DNA from 2 places in the Carboxydothermus pertinax genome. Region 1 is predicted to be linked to the other one. Evidence: a T-box and tRNA genes for the amino acid it is inferred to sense, from the RefSeq annotation. Region 1 holds a T-box; the other holds one or more tRNA genes.

Region 1 (9,328 bases):
CGCTTCTTTTTTAAAATAATCCCCAAAGGAAAAGTTTCCCAGCATTTCAAAAAAAGTATGGTGCCTGGCAGTCCGCCCTACCGACTCAATATCCGGAGTCCGCAGGCATTTCTGACAGGTAGTAACCCGTCTTACCTCGGGCACTGCCGCTCCGGTAAAATATGGTTTAAAGGGCACCATTCCTGCAGCTGTCCATAAAAGGCTCGGGTCATTAGCAGGGATAAGGGAAGCACTGGGCAGGATTTTATGACCTTTGCTTTCAAAAAATTTCAAGAATTTTTCCCGGATTTCGTGTCCTAACACACAATTTCCCCCATTCAAACGGCTTTAATTTTATCTAATTATACTTTACCAAAAATTTTACTGTCAACAAGATGAAATTTCCCTATGGTTTATTTTCTAAAAATAAAGTACTAATTTTTAGTAGTAATACCCCTTCGCCGGAAAAGAATATAAAGATTCCGGGCAGTAGCAGCTACAGGCACTGCTAAAATCATGCCGGCAACTCCTCCCAAAGTAAAGCCGGAAAGCAGCAAAAATATAACCGTTAAAGGATGAAGTCCTAAGCTATCTCCCAAAATTTTAGGAGCAAGGACGTTTCCTTCCAGCTGTTGAATTAAAACGATTGCCACCAAAGTTTTAAAAAATAAAATTTTTCCCTTTAATAGAGCGATAGCCAGGATGGGGATGCTTGCAAGAATTGGTCCAAAATACGGAATTAACTCCATTACCCCCGCCAGAAGCCCCAAAAGAAAACTATACGGCATCTTTAGCAAGTAAAGCACTAAACCGGTTACTATTCCTACCGCCAGGCAAATTAACAAATGCCCTTTTATAAACCGGCCAAAGACATTGTCGCAAACCCTCAGGAAAATAAGCGCCTCATCCTGTAAATGAGGGGGAAGATAAGATAAAAAACCTTTTTTTAATTTATGGACATCTTTTAGGATATAATAGGCTAAGATGGGGGCTAAAAGAAAATCAAATAAACGGGAAGATACTCCCCATAAGGCGCTTAAAATACTTTTTAACATTTGGGCTAAACTTTTTTCCAAGGTATCAATTTGGGTCATTAAGCTTTTTTTTATTTCTGGCGGAAGAGTGCCCCGATCAATTCCTTCCTGCTGGCGGTCTAAAAAGGCCTGGACCTGGTTTAAATAACCGGGAAGAACCACCAATAAATCATTGACTTGGCGTACAAAAGAAGGGAGTAAAAATTTTGCTATAAGAAAGATTATAAAGCCTAAGACCAGATACAGGAGTATTATTCCAAACCCCCGCTTTATTCCCCATTTTTCCAGTAGATCCACCGGCCAGTGCAGGAGATAAGCTAAAAAGCCCGCTAAAATAAAAGGGAAAAAAACTGCCCTTATCCGGTAAAAAAAGATAAGGGCAGCAATTATTCCGAGAAGTTTTAAAAGAAAAAAAAGATTTTTTCTAAAAAACATGGTATGTCACCTATTTCCACCTCTAGGTTAAATCATCGAGAATGCCCATAAATTTTTTTCGGATCCTGCCACCCTCCCGCATAACCATTTTCCGGCCGTCTTTCCGGGTAGTAACCGATGCCGCTAAGGTAAGCCCAATTAAACTTCCAGCTAACAAGCCGCCGATAAAATCCCGCCGCATATACTGCTACCTCCCTTACTTTTTAATAGAGCTGCTGATTGTAAGGATCAAAAGCCATCAAACTTCCGTCCTCACCCAATTCGTAAATCTGCACCCCTTCTTTATTAATCCGGTATTCCACACAACAGTTCCAGCAAAAATACTGGTCAGTTCCGATCTTACCGGTAGCTCTGCCTTGGCATATCGGACAATTCATTATATCCCCTCCGCACCGCAGTAATTTTAATGGTATTATTACCGGGATGCGGAAATTTCATACCTTCTTTAATTTAAGAAAAAAACCGCCTGACAAAGAAGTCAGGCGATTTTTAGGAAATTATCCGTTTCTACTAAGTTCGTGCAAAACACCGGCACATCGGGGACAGGTGCCGGGAAATTCGTGGTCACTTCCTACCTCCGGAGAATACATCCAGCAACGCTGGCATTTTTCTCCTAAAGCTTTATTAACTACCACGTCTAAAGGTAACTCGTTGTTTTCTCCAAAAACTTCTTCATTTTTAATATCCACCTGCGAAACAATAAAGATTTCCGGCCAGATAGCAGCCCTTTCCCTTAAAAATTCGTAGAGATCGCCGGCTGCTTTTAAAGTAATCCAGGCATCTAAACTATGTCCTATTAATTTTCCCTGACGGGCAGTTTCTAAAGCTTTTAAGACTTTATCACGAATTTCTAAAATTTTATCCCAGGTCTCTTCTAAAGCTACATCTAAATATTTTTCCTCTACTTTTGGCATATCCAAAAGCTGCACCGATTCTTTTTTATCTTTTGCCGGAAAGTACCGGTAAGCTTCTTCAGTGGTAAAAGCCAAAACCGGAGTCAGTAGCCGTAAAAGGGTATCTAAGATTTCGTACAGCACTGTCTGGGCCGAACGGCGCTTTTCACAATCGGGAAGTTCCACATATAGGCGGTCTTTAATAATGTCTAAATAAATAGCACTCATATACACCGCGCAGAAGTTATGAACCGCATGGAATACTACATGGAACTCATAATCCTTATAAGCTTTTTCCACCCGGGCAATTAAACGGTGTAATTTGGCAAGTACCCAGCGGTCGATTTCCAAGAGCCGCTCATAGGGCACCCGATGCTTTTCATGGTCGTAATCATAGAGGTTTCCTAAGAGGAAACGAATAGTATTTCTAATCTTCCGGTAGCCTTCGGCGGTCTGTTTTAAAATGTTATTGGAGATAGCAAGGTCAGACCGGTAGTCAGCGGAGGCAACCCAAAGCCGCAGAATATCTGCCCCCAGTTCTTTAATAACTTTTAAAGGATCGACCACGTTGCCTAAAGACTTAGACATTTTCCTTCCTTTTTCGTCCACCAAAAATCCATGGGTTAATACCGCTTTATACGGTGCTTTTCCTTTAGTAGCAACTGCCGTAGAAAGGGAAGAATTAAACCAACCCCGGTGCTGGTCCGAACCCTCCAAATAAAGGTCAGCAGGCCAGCGCAAATCCGGCCAGTATTCCGGCTGCTCCAACACCGCCACATGACTGGATCCGGAATCAAACCAGACGTCCATGATATCAGTTTCTTTACGGAACTTTTCCCCACCACATGTGGGACACTTAAAGCCCTTGGGCAAAATCTCCTCCGCCTCGTATTTCCACCAGGCATCACTACCTTCCCGGTGGAATAGAGCGGAAACAGCTTTAATACTTTCATCGGTAACAATTTCTTTGCCGCAATTTTCACAGTAAAAGATCGGTATAGGCACACCCCAGGTTCTTTGGCGAGAAATACACCAGTCTCCCCGGTCCCTTATCATATTGTAAATCCTATCTTTACCCCAGGCAGGAATCCATTCGACATTATCAATTTCCTTTAAAGCCTGTTCTCTAAAACCGTCAATAGAAGCAAACCACTGCTCGGTAGCCCTAAAAATCACCGGGTTTTTACACCGCCAGCAATGGGGGTACGAGTGTTTAATAAACGACATGGCCAGTAAATCCCCGGAGGCTTCCAAATCCTGAGTAATAACTTTGTTGCCCTCATCAATTTTCATTCCCGCATATTTTCCTGCCCCTTCGGTAAAGACCCCCTGGTGGTTTACCGGAGACAATACCGGAAGGTTATATTTTTTTCCGGTTTCAAAGTCTTCGGTACCATGGCCGGGAGCAGTATGCACAAGACCGGTACCGGATTCTAAAGTTACATAGTCCGCAAGCACAACCATAGACTCTCTTTCTATAAACGGATGACGGGTGACAACCCCGGAAAGTTCTTCTCCTTTATAGCGGTTAATAATTTCACCGCTTAATTTTGTTGCTTCAAAAAATTGGGGCAAAAGCCCTTCGGCAACTACATATTCTCCTTTTTCAGTTTTTACTAGCACATAATCAAACTCCGGGTGAGCAGCTATCGCCACGTTGGCCGGCAGGGTCCAGGGAGTTGTCGTCCAGATGACCAGATACGCGTCTTCAGGAACTTTCCCTTTCCCATCGATTACCTTAAACCGGACATAAATTGAAGGAGACTTTTTATCCGCATATTCAATTTCCGCTTCCGCCAGTGCCGTCTCACACACCGGACACCAATAAACCGGCTTTAAGCCTTTATAAATATAGCCTTTTTTGGCCATTTCCCCAAAAACTTCAATTTGTTTGGCTTCAAAGTGAGGCATTAAGGTTAAGTAGGGATTCTCCCAATCGCCCCGGACGCCTAAACGTTTAAACTGCTCTTTTTGAATTTCGGCATATTTTTTGGCATACTCTTTGCATTTGGCCCGAAATTCCAGGGGACTTACTTCTTTTCGGTTAATTCCTAAATCTTTTATAGCCCGCTGTTCAATGGGAAGGCCATGGGTATCCCAGCCCGGAACATAAGGGGCATCATAGCCATCCATACTTTTAAATTTCACAATAATATCTTTTAGCACTTTGTTTAAGACGTGGCCCATATGAATATCGCCGTTGGCATAAGGCGGGCCATCGTGTAGGATAAATTTCGGGCGCCCCTGATTTTTTTGCTGCACTTTCCGGTAAAGGTCAATACTATTCCAATATTCTAAAATTTCCGGTTCCCGCTCGGGAAGGTTTCCCCGCATGGGAAAGTCGGTAACTGGAAGGTTTAAGGTTTTTCCGTAATCCATTGGCTCTATCCTCTCCTTTTATAAGGTTAATTTTTGTGAATCAAAACTAAATCTACAAACAAAGATAGGGCCGGCTCCTGCTGGCTTTAATTCTTAGGCAGCGAAAGCTAAACCTAATAATCTCATATCTCACATCGCACCTCACACCTCTCAAATCGTAAGGTCGGCTCGATGGCGACAAAATATTACGCACAGGAATGCGCCCTACAAAAACCTTTCCAGGACGCTTAAACTAAAAAATCCCCTAACCATAAAAGGTTAAGGGACGGCTTATAACCGCGGTACCACCCAAATTACCGGTAACTCCGGTCGCTTCTTTAAAATAACGGCAAGCTGCCGGGCAAACCTACTCGGTCTAAAGCCTTTCGGCCGCCTCCTCCCGGGGGATTTTCGCCAAACCCTGCCCGCCAGGCTCCCACCCTCCCCGGCTCGCTTTGGGACTTATCGGCCTGCTACTCGTCCCGTTCATAGGATTTTTCGTAATTAATTTTATATGTTATTATATTGTTAAAATGAAATTTCGTCAATAATTGCACGCAAGGAACGCATAAGGCCTTATTTGAATACTAAAATTAACCTTGAGATGAGGTGACAGCTATGCTCATGGCTTTTCTCGGTGATATTCATGCCAATCTTCCTGCATTAAAAGAAGTCTTGGCCGATGCCCAAAAAAATAAGGTAGCTAAAATCTACCATACCGGTGACTTAGTAGGTTATGGTCCTTACCCCAATGAAACCGTCGAGTTTATTAAGGACAATAAAATTGAAGGTGTTCTTGGTAATTATGATGATGGTGTAGCTTTTAAGAAGCCCACCTGCGGTTGTGATTATAAAACCGAAAAAGAACATGAAATCGGAACTAAATCTTTGACTTTTACTGTAAAAACTTTAACTTACGGAAATCAGGAACTTTTAAAAAGCCTTCCCCAATCCATAAAGTTTGAAGTGGCAGGTAAAAAATTTTTCTTGTTTCACGGCTCCCCTGAGCGGTTAAACGAGTATTTAACCCCAGACCTTTTCCCTGCCCGATTTGATAAACTTATCGAAGATTATCCGGAGATTGATGTTTTTGTTTTTGGTCACACTCATTATCCTTTTTATTTTACCCACCGGGGACGTCACTTTTTAAACCCAGGAGCAGTAGGCAAACCTAAAACCAAAGACCCCCGGGCAATTTATGCTTTGGCAAAGGTAGAAGAAGATACCCTTGCCGTAAATTTTCGCCTTATCTCCTATCCCTATGAAATAACCGCTTCCGAAATTAGAAAAAATGGCCTGCCCGAGGAACTGGCCCGGATTATTTTAGGAGAGGTAACTGGAGGGTGATCGTTTTGGATCAAGTCTTTTTATACCGCCTTTTTGACATAGCCGAGGAAATAAATCTCTTAAAAGCTGAAGAAGTCCTGGGGGAAAAAAGGCCCTTTCGGTTAAAGCTTAAGAAAATTCCCCCCAAAGCTATTCACATTGAGGAGCCGCCATTAATTTTTGAATATTCTACCGGCTCCTATTCTTATAAAGGTAAGACTTTCCAAGCAAAAATATCAGGAAAAATTTTTGCCTGGGGAGTCTTAAGTTTAAATTTAAGTTTGGATCTTAAAGGTTTAAATGGCTACGACGAGTTAGTAGATCTTATGATTTATTTAAATAATACCGAGGAGTTTGATAAAGTCTTTAAAAAAGAAGTAAAATTTCTAAAAGACCTTTTAACTCCCGCTTTAATTAAGCCCTCGCTGGAACTTTTTGAAGAAGATTTTCTGATATTTTTTACAACTCAAAAGCCTAATTATGATCCAGTCCCTCTGCTTCTGGGTGACAACGAGCCACTGTCCTCCGCTACCCGGGCCGAAATTTTAAATAACCGCTTTTCCTATGCCGACACCGATCTGACCATTATTACCTGGGATGCAGCCTTTGTTTATGACGCTGACGGCAATATGGATGTTCTCGATCTCCTAGAATTTGCCGTATCCCAGCTCTTAGAGCTACGGTATTATGACAGTTTATTAACAAAAGAAATAAACGAAATGTATCAGGATATCGACCGGGCCGAAAAAGAATGGGGCTACAAAAAACTTGGCAAGTACCGGACAATAATGAAAAGACTTTTAAAAACCGTGGCTGATATTACTGAAATTACCGAGCGGGTGCAAAATGCTTTAAAAGTTACTGAAGATGTATTTTACGCCCGGGTCTATTCCCAGGCTTTAAGGATTTTTAGAACCAATATCTGGGCAGAGCAAATTCGCCATAAATTAAATGTTTTAGAGCGAAGTTATTCCATGCTTTCGGAAGAAGTAGTAACCAGCCGCTTTTTAGCGTTAGAAGTTACTATTGTCTTATTGATATTATTGGAATTTATTTTAGCACTTTTACCCTATTTTAAGTAATTAAAGGAGGCCGTTTAATGGAAAAATATGCTGACAAGATTTTTTGGGCAATAGCTGGCTTTATTGCAGCCTTATATGTTACCTACAATGATTTCCTTTTTCTCGGGACGCCTAAAATTATCGCTTTAGCCAAAACTACTCTAATTACTTTTCTCCCAAGCCTTATTCTTTTAACCATTTTGGCAAGCTTTCTGGTAAATCGCTTAAACCTTCATCCTCTTTTAGTTCTTCTTTTATACGGTGCCCCTTCCTTTTTAAGGTTAAATGGCTTTATCAGTCTTATAGTTGCTAAAATTTTACCTTTTGCCTTAAAAATTTCGCCCCTTTTAAAGCCAGAACTTGCAAAGCGGGCATTAGTTAAAGGGATTACCTTAGCTGCTGTAACGGCAGTCGGAATTGTCTGGTCGAATTACGATAAAAAAAGGAAAAAATCCCGCCGTTAAGAAAGATTTTTCGGCTACCAAAACTATCTCTAAAAAAAATTCCGCAGCATCCGCGGAGTTTTTTTATAATGATGTGCTGGTTAAAGCCAGTCCACCTAACTTTAGATAAATTAATGTTTTAATTTTTATAAGATATTAGCTTTAGAGTATTCCAAAAGCTTTTCCCGAACTTCCTGGGTGGTAGGCAATTTTAATACTTCTTCCGCAAGCTTCTGGCAATCCCGAGCGTCAAGCTTTCTTATAATTTGTTTTATTTTCCCAATTTTTCCTGCCTCCATACTGAGCTCTTTTAAACCTAAGCCCACTAAAAGGGGAGTCGCTAAAGGGTCTCCCGCCATACCACCACACATGCCAACCCATTTTTCTGCAGCTTTGGCAGCATCCGCCACCATTTTTATTAATCTTAAAACCGCCGGGTGAAAATGGTCGTAAAGAAAAGCCACTTTTTCATTCATTCGGTCCACCGCTAAACAATATTGCACTAAATCATTGGTCCCAATACTGAAAAAGTCCACTTCTTGAGCAAACGCCGGGGCTAAAAGTGCCGCTGAGGGGACTTCAATCATGATTCCAAGTTCTATTTTGGGATTAAAGCTAATATCTAAAGCTTTAAGTTCATCTTTAATCTCCTCGAAAATCATTTTTACTTTGCGAAATTCTTCAAGGCTTGAAATCATCGGTAGCATTACCTTAAGGTTTCCATAGGCACTGGCCCTTAAAATTGCCCGCAGCTGAATTTTTAAAAGCTCTTTTTGCTCAAGACCAATACGAATAGCCCGGTAACCTAAGAAAGGATTCCTTTCCTGGGGGAGGTTAAGATACGGTAATTCCTTATCACCCCCGATATCAAGGGTTCTTATTATCACCGGCTTATCCCCCATTACTTCGGCAACCTGCCGGTAGTCTTTAAATTGTTCTTCTTCCGAAGGCATTTCTTTTTTGCTCATAAACAAAAATTCTGTTCGGTACAAGCCAATGCCTTCTGCTCCTTGATTCAAAGCAAGGTCCGCTTCCTCAGGTGTCCCAATGTTTGCCGCTACCTCTACTCTTTTACCGTCACGGGTAATTGCGGGTAGTATAATTATTTCTTTAAGGTTTTGATTCCTTTCTTGTTCTATAGCTACCTTTTCCCGGTATTCTTCAAGAGTTTTTTCTTCAGGATTTATAATAACAAGTCCATTACTGCCATCTAAAATTATATAATCTCCATCTTTTAGTTCCAAAAATCCTTCACCTAAACCTAAAACTGCAGGAATTCCTAAAGAGCGCGCTAAAATAGCAGTATGAGAAGTTTTACCGCCAATTTTACCGATAATACCTAAAACAAATTTTTTATTTAACTGCACGGTTTCGGAAGGTGTTAAATCCTCTGCCGCTAAAATTATTTCCTCATTTATTTCAGTTAGTTGAAAAGGTTTTTCGCCGGTTAACTGAACCAAAAGTCTCCTTCCTACATCCCTTATATCTTGAGCCCGCTCCCGCATATAATCGCTGTCCATGCCGGCAAAAATTTCAGCAAACTTTTCAACAACCTCTTGTACTGCGGCTTCGGCAGAATAATTTCTCTCTAAAATTAGTTTTTCAATTTCCGGGTAAAAGGCAGGGTCATCTAAAAAACTTTTTTGGCCTTTTAATATTCCTGCTTTTTCTGTCCCCAAGGTTTTTTCCGTTTTAGCAATTAACTCTTCTAACTCCGAAATTATCCGTTCTTTTGCCGCTTTTAAACGCTCGCTTTCCGCTTTTACCTCCAGCTCCGTAATAAATTTCCGGGTTTTTTG
Region 2 (9,328 bases), on a different contig from region 1:
AGTCCGAGCTCCATAGGGCAGGATGCCGGGTAACGCCCGGTGGAGGCGACTCCAAGGAAAGTGCCACAGAAACATACCGCCGGCGCGAAGCGCCGGTAAGGGTGGAAAGGTGAGGTAAGAGCTCACCAGCGGGCAGGTAACTGTCCGGCTAGGCAAACCCCATCCGGAGCAAGACCAAATAGGGGGACTATAGAGTGGCCCGCTCTGTCCCCGGGTTGGTCGCTTAAGGCCTCTGGCAACAGAGGTCTCAGATAGATGGTCATCCTCGACAGAACTCGGCTTACAGGCTTACTCGCAAAAAAATTTAGTTAATTTTTTATGTCGTTATAAAGCCCATCGGTAGCTATCCTAATCTTTTGGTGGTTGCAGTTATAATTCTTGTACCTTTTTATTAACTAGGGTAATACAACAAACGTTTACAATGCGGACATATCGCACCTTCCCCCTGTCCAAGCTTTAACTTTTTAGTAAGTTCAAAGGGCAAACTCATAAAACAACCGTAACAGGTTTCTTTATCTACTAAAGCCACCGGATTTCCATACTTTTCTTTTAATTCCTTGTATTTTGCATAATAAGGATTTTCCGTAAGTCTTTCTTCTTCTCTGTTAAGCTTTTGCCTTAAAGCTTCTAGATTTCGTCTATATTCTTCCTCTTCAAACTTTATTTCCTCTTGCCACTTTAAAAGCTTGTCTTTTTCGGCAATAAGATTTTCCTTTAGTTTTTTTGCCTCTTCCTTTAACTCTTCTTCCCGGGAAATCATGTCAAGTAAGCGCTCTTCTTTATCGGTCTTTTCATTTTTTAATAATTCAAGTTTAAATTGATACTGTTCTATTTGCTTTAAATTGGTTCCCTCCCCGTAAAGCTTTTGGTCAATTTCTTTAATTTTGTTGGCTAATCCCAACAACTCTCTTTCCAGGCTTTTTATTATCTTTTCAGTCCGGGTTAGCTCATTTTTTAATTCATAATACACATTACGCATATTTTCCCAGGCTTTTCGGGCGTTTTTAAAACTCTGACGGTTTATTGCTATACGGTCATCACCGGCAAGCTTACGTTCCTCTTCTTCTAATAGCATAAATTCATATAACTCACGAATTCGCTGCAAAATATTACCCCCCGAAATTTACCAAATAGTTAAATACCGGCTCCCTTTTCTCCATTATCCACTTTAACCCTTTTACCTTCTGCAAAAGTGGAACTATTAGCTGATAAAATATTTTTTCCGTTTCCCAATGACCGGCATCGATAAAATTTAAACCCGCATCGAGCATCGCAACTGCCTCATGGTACTTTATATCACCGGTAATAAAGACATCGGCACCGGCAAATTTGGCCTTTTGCCAGTAGTTTCCACCAGCACCCGAGACTATCGCCACTTTTCGCGAAAATGAATCCAGATTTCCCCCATATCTCAAATTCTTGAGCTCTAATCTTTCGGCTACAAAAGCCAGTAACTCTTTAAAACTTTTCTTCTTAGTTACGCCTATCCTCCCCATACCACCTAAATACTGTTTATTTTCTAAAGGGTAGATATCATAGGCAACTTCTTCGTAAGGGTGAACTTTTAACATTGCTTTTAGTACCCGGTTTAAAAGTTTTTCTGGGACAATAGTCTCTACTTTTACTTCTTCGACCTTTTCAATTCGCCCCACTTCCCCAATAAACGGACTTGCTCCTTCCAGAGGTAAAAAGGTGCCAGTACCCCGGGTATTAAAGGTACAATGGGAGTAATTACCGATGAAGCCTGCCCCAGCTGCTCCCATTGCCTCTCTAACTATCTCCCAGTGAGATTCTGGCACAAAAACCGAGAGTTTATAAAGTTTTTCATATACTTCCTCCCCTAGCGGTCTTATTTCAGAAAGCTCCAGTAACTCTGCCAGGTAATCATTTAATCCGTCTTTAGCTATGTCTAAATTAGTATGGATACTATAAACCAAAATTTTATTTTCCAATAATTTCAAAAGGGGTAATGATTCAGCTTTATCAAAGGTAAGGGAATTTAGCGGTTTAAAAAAGAGCGGATGGTGGGTAATTATTAGGTCTACTCCTTCCCGCAACGCTAACGCCACTGTATCGGAAGTAATATCTAACGCCAGTAAAATTTTAGTAACTTCTCTCTCAAAATAAATTTGCCAACCAGGATTATCCCACTCGGCAGCAAGTTTTCGGGGAAATTTTTTTTCAATAACCGAAGCTATCTCCTGGGGATGGGCCAATTTGCCAGCACCTCCTCGATAAAAGCTAATATCTCCTTTATCTCACGTATTTTTTCCTCATGCATCTTTTGGGCCCGGCTTAGATTTAGTAAAATTTTTTCATATTTTATTTTTTGCGTTATTAAATATTTTCGCGCTAGCTCATCTCCTCTTCGTATTAATAGAGGCCCTAATCCCAACTCTATTTTGTTTGCAATAGTTATAAATCCTGCTTGGGCTACAATGATTTCGTAAAGCCGGCTTTTTTCTATAACCAGTTCTTCCTCTATAATTTGATAACCGTTAGCCCCAAGCATAATTCGTAAGTCAAAACTATCAGCCATTGGTTGTAAAATTAAGCGAACCTCTCGGGCTACTTCCGGCCTTTTTTTAATTATTTCGGCAATATTATTCCCGCCTATACCGGCAATTACCACACTTTTAACTTCCCCGGGTTTTAAAGGATATAATCCATCCCCCAATCTTAAATCAATTTTGTCTAAAAGGCCGTAATCTACCACAACCTTACGGGCACGGCTTAACGGCATTTCCTTTAAATCAGTTGCAATTACCCGGGGGCAAAGGTTATTTAAAACTAGGTAAATAGGGAGTTGGGCATGATCGGTTCCAATATCCGCTGCCGGTTCCCCGGATATCACATAAGAAGCCATCGTCTTTAATCGTGCCGATAACTGCATGATTCCTCCGTTAGATAATTTATACTTGCAACTATTATACAGTATTTGTACCAAAAAAGGTAGTTAAAAACAAAAAACCCCAAACCTTAGTGGTTTGAGGTTTAATTTTCACTGGTGGGCGGTGACAGGATCGAACTGCCGACCCCCTGCTTGTAAGGCAGGTGCTCTCCCAGCTGAGCTAACCGCCCGTGGTGACCCCACCGGGATTCGAACCCGGGTTACCGCCTTGAAAGGGCGGTGTCTTAGGCCTCTTGACCATGGGGCCACATAACTTAACTTTCGAGCCTTCCGGCTTTAACATGGTGGGCCCACCAGGATTTGAACCTGGGACCTACCGGTTATGAGCCGGCAGCTCTACCGCTGAGCTATGGGCCCGAACTCTTGTGTCCTTGCGACATGATTTATTATAGGAAATATTTTTAGTTTGGTCAAGAAGTTTTTAAAAGATTTTTTAGGTATTCTTTTACTTTTATTCTAGATAATCTTTTAATTTTTTACTCCTACTTGGATGCCGTAGCTTTCTTAGAGCTTTAGCTTCAATTTGTCGAATCCGCTCCCGGGTCACCCCAAAAATTTGCCCAACTTCTTCTAAAGTCCGGGCCCGCCCGTCATCCAAACCAAAGCGAAGTCTTAAGACCTTTTGTTCCCTTTCGGTTAAAGTTTTTAAGACCTCGTCTAACTGCTCGCGCAGCAGTGTAAAAGAAGCTTCCTCTACCGGAGCTTTGGCATCAGGATCTTCGACAAAGTCTCCAAGATGCGAGTCTTCTTCTTCTCCAATTGGAGTTTCTAAAGATACAGGCTCCTGGGCAATTTTCATAATTTCCCGGACTTTATCTACCGAAATGTCCATTTCTTTAGCGATTTCTTCCGGGGTTGGCTCTCTTCCTAGCTCCTGTAAAAGGTTTCGCGACACCCGAATCAATTTATTGATAGTTTCTACCATATGAACCGGGATACGAATGGTCCGTGCCTGATCGGCAATAGCCCGGGTAATAGCCTGGCGAATCCACCAGGTAGCATATGTGGAAAATTTATAGCCTTTGCGGTAGTCAAATTTTTCTACCGCTTTTAATAAACCAAGATTCCCTTCCTGAATTAAATCCAAAAACAGCATACCCCTGCCTACATACCGTTTGGCAATACTTACCACCAGGCGTAAGTTGGCTTCTGCCAACTTTCTTTTGGCTTCTTCGTCGCCCTCTTCCTTCCTTTTGGCAAGCTCAATTTCTTCTTCCGGTGTCAGCAAGGGAACGCGGCCGATTTCCTTTAAATACATCCGGACTGGATCGTCAATAGCAATCCCTTCCGGTATGGTTAAATCCAAATCGACCTCGTCAACAATGTCGGAAGGTTTAAAATCTACATCACCATCTAAATTATCAATGGGGTCAATTTCTAACTCTGGTACTTCCGGCACCACTTCTATACCCTGGTTTGCAAGGTATTCATACAGTTCATCGATCTGCTCCGAGTTTAAATCAACATTTTGCAAAGTGTCGAGCAAATCATTATATGTCAAAACCCCGCGTTTTTTGCCTTTCTCAACAATTTCCATGAGTTTTTCGCTTTGCATTATTTCCTTCATGCCGCATTCCCCCCTTTCTGGGTTAATTTTTTTGAGTTAGTTGTTGAAGTTTATTAATTAATAACTGGAGCTTATCCCAGTTTCCTTCCTTTTCTGCCAGGGAAATTTCCAGGGTTAACTTTTGTATTTGCTGTTTTTTATAATGTTCCTCCAAATACCGAACATATCCTTTATACAAAGTTTTAGGGTCCCCTGGTGGACAATTTATTCGTAAATAGGCCATATAGCTATATAAAGGATCTTCCTGAGTGGGAAGATTATTTTCTTTTAAGCGGATAAATAGTTCTTGGTTTTTTCCTTGAAACTCATAAGAAAAAAAATCTTTAAGAAAATCCTCTCGATATTCAGGATATTCTAATAACATTCCTAGTAACTCTGTTTCAACTTTTAAAAGGCCATAGTTTTTATTTTCATTACTGATATTTTCTCCAAAGCTCGAGTTTTTTAAAGATTTTTCCTCATTTTTGGTAAGTTCCCGGCGAATTTCATCTAATAACGTTCCCTCGCTTAATTGAATTAGACTAGCAATTTTCCCTATTCTTTCGGCAAACAATGCCGGTGATTTGTCATATTCTGCCACAAGGTAAGGAAGAAGCTTTTTTAAGATAGCGGTTTGTTCATTTAAAGTTAAGTTGTTTTTTCCTCTAAGCTCTAGCTCTAAGAAAAACTCCACCGGAGTCAGGGCTTTATTTATTTCCTCCAAAAAAGCATCTTTTCCTCGGTTTTTAATTAACTCATCAGGATCCTTAAACTCCCTTTGTCGAAGTACCTTGACCGTAAGTTCAGACTTATCCCGGACCAGCATTTGGGTAGCTCTTAGAGCAGCTTTTTCTCCCGCCGCATCCTGGTCATAGGCCAGAATTAACTCTTCAATAAACCCATAGTTTTTTAAAAAATTTAAATGCTCTTCGGTAAAAGCAGTTCCCAGGCAAGCAACCACATTTTTTATCCCCGCTTGGTGCAGAGAAATAACATCAAAATAACCTTCTACTAAAATAGCTTGCCTTTTTTCTCTAATAGCAGTACGGGCTTGTTTAAAACCATAAAATAACTTTCCCTTATCAAAGATCACCGACTGTGGCGAATTATAGTATTTGGGTTTTTCATCTCCTAAGGCCCTGCCCCCAAACCCCACCACGCGGCCTTCCCGGTCAAAAATCGGAAAGATAATCCTTCCCGCAAAGCGGTCGTAATAACCTCCGGAATAACTTTTAGCCACAACTCCTATTTTAACCAATTCCCCGGGATTGTAACCTTTTTTAGCTAGAAAAACCGGTAAAGCGGTTGGGGAAGGGGCATAACCTAACATAAACTCTTTAACTGTTTCTTCAGCGATTCCCCTGCTTTTCAGGTAATCTTTAGCTTTAATGGCCAATTTTGTATTTAAAGCTTCATGATAAAATTTAGTTGCCAGCATTAACATCCGGTATAAAGGTTCATATTTACTAAAAGTCTTACTCGTTTCCGGTAAATCAATATTGTATTTTTTAGCTAAATACGAAACGGCTTCTTTAAAATTTAATTTCTCCTTCTCCATAATAAAACTAAAGATATCGCCGCCTCGCTGGCAACCAAAGCAATAATAGAGATTTTTTTCCCTTGATACCGAAAAAGAAGGTGTTTTTTCATTATGAAAAGGACAAAGGCCTACGTAATTTCTACCAGATTTTTTAAGTCTGGTATATTCGCTTACTAAATCAACTAAATCGACCTGATTCCTAATTTTTTCTACAACCTCTTGATAGGACACGGCCTTCACCGCTCTCTTAATAATAGTTATTCTCTTTTTTTTCGCTTTTTCCTGCTTCTTCGACAAATAAGTTTTAGGTTAAAGGATGAGGTATAAACAATTCTTTATATACTTTTAAAGCATAACGGTCAGTCATACCGGCAATATAGTCCGCTACAGCTCTCTCGGGTCCTTCGTTTTTAACGATATTTTGAAATTCCTCGGGTAATTGATATACATTTTCCAAATAATGTTCATAAAGCATTTTTATAAGAGATTTGGCTTTCTTCTCTTCTTTTTTGGGTTCACTGCCAATATAAACGGTTTTAAACATAAAGCTTCGAAGTTCAAGCATTGCCCATTCTATTTCTGGGCTCATTATAATTTGGGGTTTATTTAAACTACTCTTAATTACATCAGTTACCATGGTGTTAATCCGGTCCCGATGCCGCCTGCCAAGAATTTTTATACAATCTTTGGGTAAATCTTCTTCCTTTAAAACCCCCGCCCGGATGGCGTCATCAATATCGTGATTGATATAAGCGATGCGGTCGGCAAGCCGCACTATTTGCCCTTCTAGGGTCGAGGGAGGTTCTTCGCTCCAGGTGTGCTTTAATATTCCTTCCCGTACTTCCCAGGTTAAATTTAACCCATCCCCTTTTTCTAAAACATCCACTACCCTTAAACTTTGAGCATTGTGCTTAAAGCCCCCGGGTAAAAGCTTGTCTAACTGTTCTTCTCCAGCATGGCCAAAAGGAGTATGCCCCAGGTCATGGCCAAAAGCTATGGCCTCAGTCAAATCTTCATTTAAAAATAAAGCCCGGGCAATAGTTTTGGCAATTTGGGCAACTTCCAGGGTATGGGTTAAGCGCGTCCGGTAATGATCCCCTTCCGGGGCAATAAACACCTGGGTTTTATGTTTTAACCGGCGAAAGGCCTTGGAATGGACAATCCGATCCCGGTCCCGCTGATAAGCGGTACGGATCGGACATTCCTCTTCCGGTTTCAGCCTTCCTTTAGTCTGCCGGCTCTTGGCCGCATAGGGAGATAATTCTCTAAGCTCCCGCTCTTCAATGGTCTCCCGGATTAACATAAATTATCGCTCCGTTAAAATAAAGTAACCTCCCGCTTTTCCCTTAAACTTTCGGTAGCTTTAGCTACCTCCAACACCCTTTTTACTAATATCTCAAGCCTTTTAACACCGTTTTGCTCCTCTTCGGCCGGACGGGTAAAGCACGCCCCCTGGTGTCCGGCATCGGCGGTAAACAAACCATCGCCTACTACGGTCATACCTTGAACCAGCATCATGTCGTGGAGGGTAGATATAGTGGTCTCCTGGCCCCCGAAGCGCGAACCGCCAACGGTGGCCGCCGCTCCCACTACATTAACAAGAAGCTTTCTGTCCCTAAGTCTTCGGGTTTTATCCCAAAAAGCTTTTAATTGCGCCGATACAGTGCCGAAGTAAACCGGTGAGAGCATGATTACCGCATCAGCAGAACCAAGCTGAAGATAGGCAGCTTCTAATTCCGTTCCCTTGTAGCAAACCCCCGAACAAGGTGCCGAGCAATGGATACAGTAAGGGATTTTTTGGCGGCGCATAATTTCATCAACATTGATAATTACAGTTTCTGCATTATACTCACTGGCAAGATTTTTTATTACCCCCGCAAGATAAGTACAGTTGCCATTTTTATTAGGACTTCCGTTTAAAACTACAACTTTCATTTATATGCCTCCTTTATACCTTCCTATAAATACGATTTCCATGGCTCTTTTTCCTTCATAAAATTTAATTTTAACAAATTCTTAAGCATTTTGTAATATTTTGTAGCTTTTTATTTTTTCGTAAATCGGTCCTTCAGGGGTTAAAATGCTTTTTATTAAGTAAAAATTTTTAAAAGAAAATTCTTTGGGGTTAAAATTTGGTAAAGCTAAATTTTTTATTTCCCCTTTTACCCTGCCTATGGTTAAATGGGGCACAAACGGCTTTTCGTCAAAAGAAACATTATTTTCTTTTAAATTTTGACGTAAATTCTCGGCTAAAGTTAAAAGCCCGGGACTTTCGATTTTTAAAAATAAAACTTTAGGCTTTTTTAAATTGGGAAAAGCCCCAAAATCTAGTACTTTGATTAATGACTCTTTGACTTGAGGAACGCTCTTTGCCGCCCGGTCAATTTGCAAAAGCTCCTTTTCCTCTTTTTCCCCCAAAAAAGCTAAAGTTAAGTGGTAGTTCTCTTTTGCTACCCACTTAACCCCGTGGTACGTAAATAAAGGTGTTATATCCTGATAAATTTCTTCTTTTAATCCATCGGGAAAATCCACTGCAAAAAATAAACGCATCTTTATCCCCCGCAAATATTAAAAATTAGGTATATTTAATATTAGCTAAAAAAGAAAAAAATCCTTTTTTAGTCCCTAAAGAAAAGAAAAAACCTGCCAATGCAGGAAAAATTGATTTTCTATTATAGAGTTTGATACTAAGCTCGCGAAATCAAACAAGAGTAAGGATTTTAGAAAAATAGCCAACAAAAGAGACCTCCTGCCCGTCAAAAAGGTCTTTTCTACTGTTCTGAAACAGCAATCGCCAAAGGGGGAGGCCGGATGTAAGATGCATTACAATTGTTCCTCGACGGTTATTTCCAGACTTTCACCACAAACGTTTTGGCGATACGGTCATGCAAAGCCCGTTTCTGCGGATCAAAGGCAGCCATCAAATATCCGATAAAAAGAATCAGTGTCGACAAAAATTTGCCTACCGTTTCCCGTAAAAGGATGGCCCCCCACGAGTTCGGTCCGCCGTCCTGGCGGATGACACGGATACCCAAAGCCATCTTGCCAAGGGTTTGCCCCAAAATCACAGTCATGACCACGTAATAAATAATAGAAACAATACTTTGCAATAAATCGATGACGGGAGGCGGATTGAAAATATCCACTCCCAGGAGCACATTGATCAAGGTAAATGCAGCAAACAAAGCGATACTATCAAGTACCGCCGCCAAAAAGCGAACCCAGAAACCAGCGTACTGCTGCCTATGTTCCGATTCCATGCCGTGCGGCGCCTGAACCGGAAACGGGTTTGTCTGACTAAGCTCTTCCCCCCGTTCTAACTGCACCGTCC

The links. A T-box is a leader RNA that pairs with one kind of tRNA and senses whether it is charged. The one in region 1 lies ahead of ileS (isoleucine--tRNA ligase), so its partner is inferred to be a tRNA-Ile.
Region 2: it encodes a tRNA-Ile, which carries the amino acid that the T-box ahead of ileS (isoleucine--tRNA ligase) is inferred to sense. The anticodon was not compared.

What each region holds. Positions count from the first base shown of each region.
Region 1 covers NZ_BDJK01000013.1:28,143-37,470, forward strand. The annotation lists gene alaS (alanine--tRNA ligase) at 1-303, opposite strand, end outside; gene cpu_RS04895 (AI-2E family transporter) at 414-1,448, opposite strand; gene cpu_RS13600 (hypothetical protein) at 1,471-1,629, opposite strand; gene cpu_RS13760 (YrzR-like zinc ribbon domain) at 1,652-1,825, opposite strand; gene ileS (isoleucine--tRNA ligase) at 1,946-4,720, opposite strand; T-box leader at 4,979-5,198, opposite strand; gene cpu_RS04905 (metallophosphoesterase family protein) at 5,318-6,046, shown strand; gene cpu_RS04910 (RMD1 family protein) at 6,052-7,107, shown strand; gene cpu_RS04915 (hypothetical protein) at 7,125-7,550, shown strand; gene ptsP (phosphoenolpyruvate--protein phosphotransferase) at 7,676-9,328, opposite strand, start outside.
Region 2 covers NZ_BDJK01000043.1:84-9,411, reverse strand. The annotation lists RNA gene rnpB (RNase P RNA component class A) at 1-299, shown strand, start outside; gene cpu_RS09500 (zinc ribbon domain-containing protein) at 392-1,105, opposite strand; gene cpu_RS09495 (Nif3-like dinuclear metal center hexameric protein) at 1,110-2,216, opposite strand; gene cpu_RS09490 (tRNA (adenine(22)-N(1))-methyltransferase) at 2,195-2,893, opposite strand; tRNA gene cpu_RS09485 (tRNA-Val) at 3,006-3,081, opposite strand; tRNA gene cpu_RS09480 (tRNA-Glu) at 3,083-3,158, opposite strand; tRNA gene cpu_RS09475 (tRNA-Ile) at 3,194-3,268, opposite strand; gene rpoD (RNA polymerase sigma factor RpoD) at 3,363-4,478, opposite strand; gene dnaG (DNA primase) at 4,501-6,228, opposite strand; gene cpu_RS09460 (deoxyguanosinetriphosphate triphosphohydrolase) at 6,302-7,300, opposite strand; gene cpu_RS09455 (flavodoxin family protein) at 7,315-7,932, opposite strand; gene thpR (RNA 2',3'-cyclic phosphodiesterase) at 8,014-8,547, opposite strand; gene cpu_RS09445 (RDD family protein) at 8,841-9,323, opposite strand.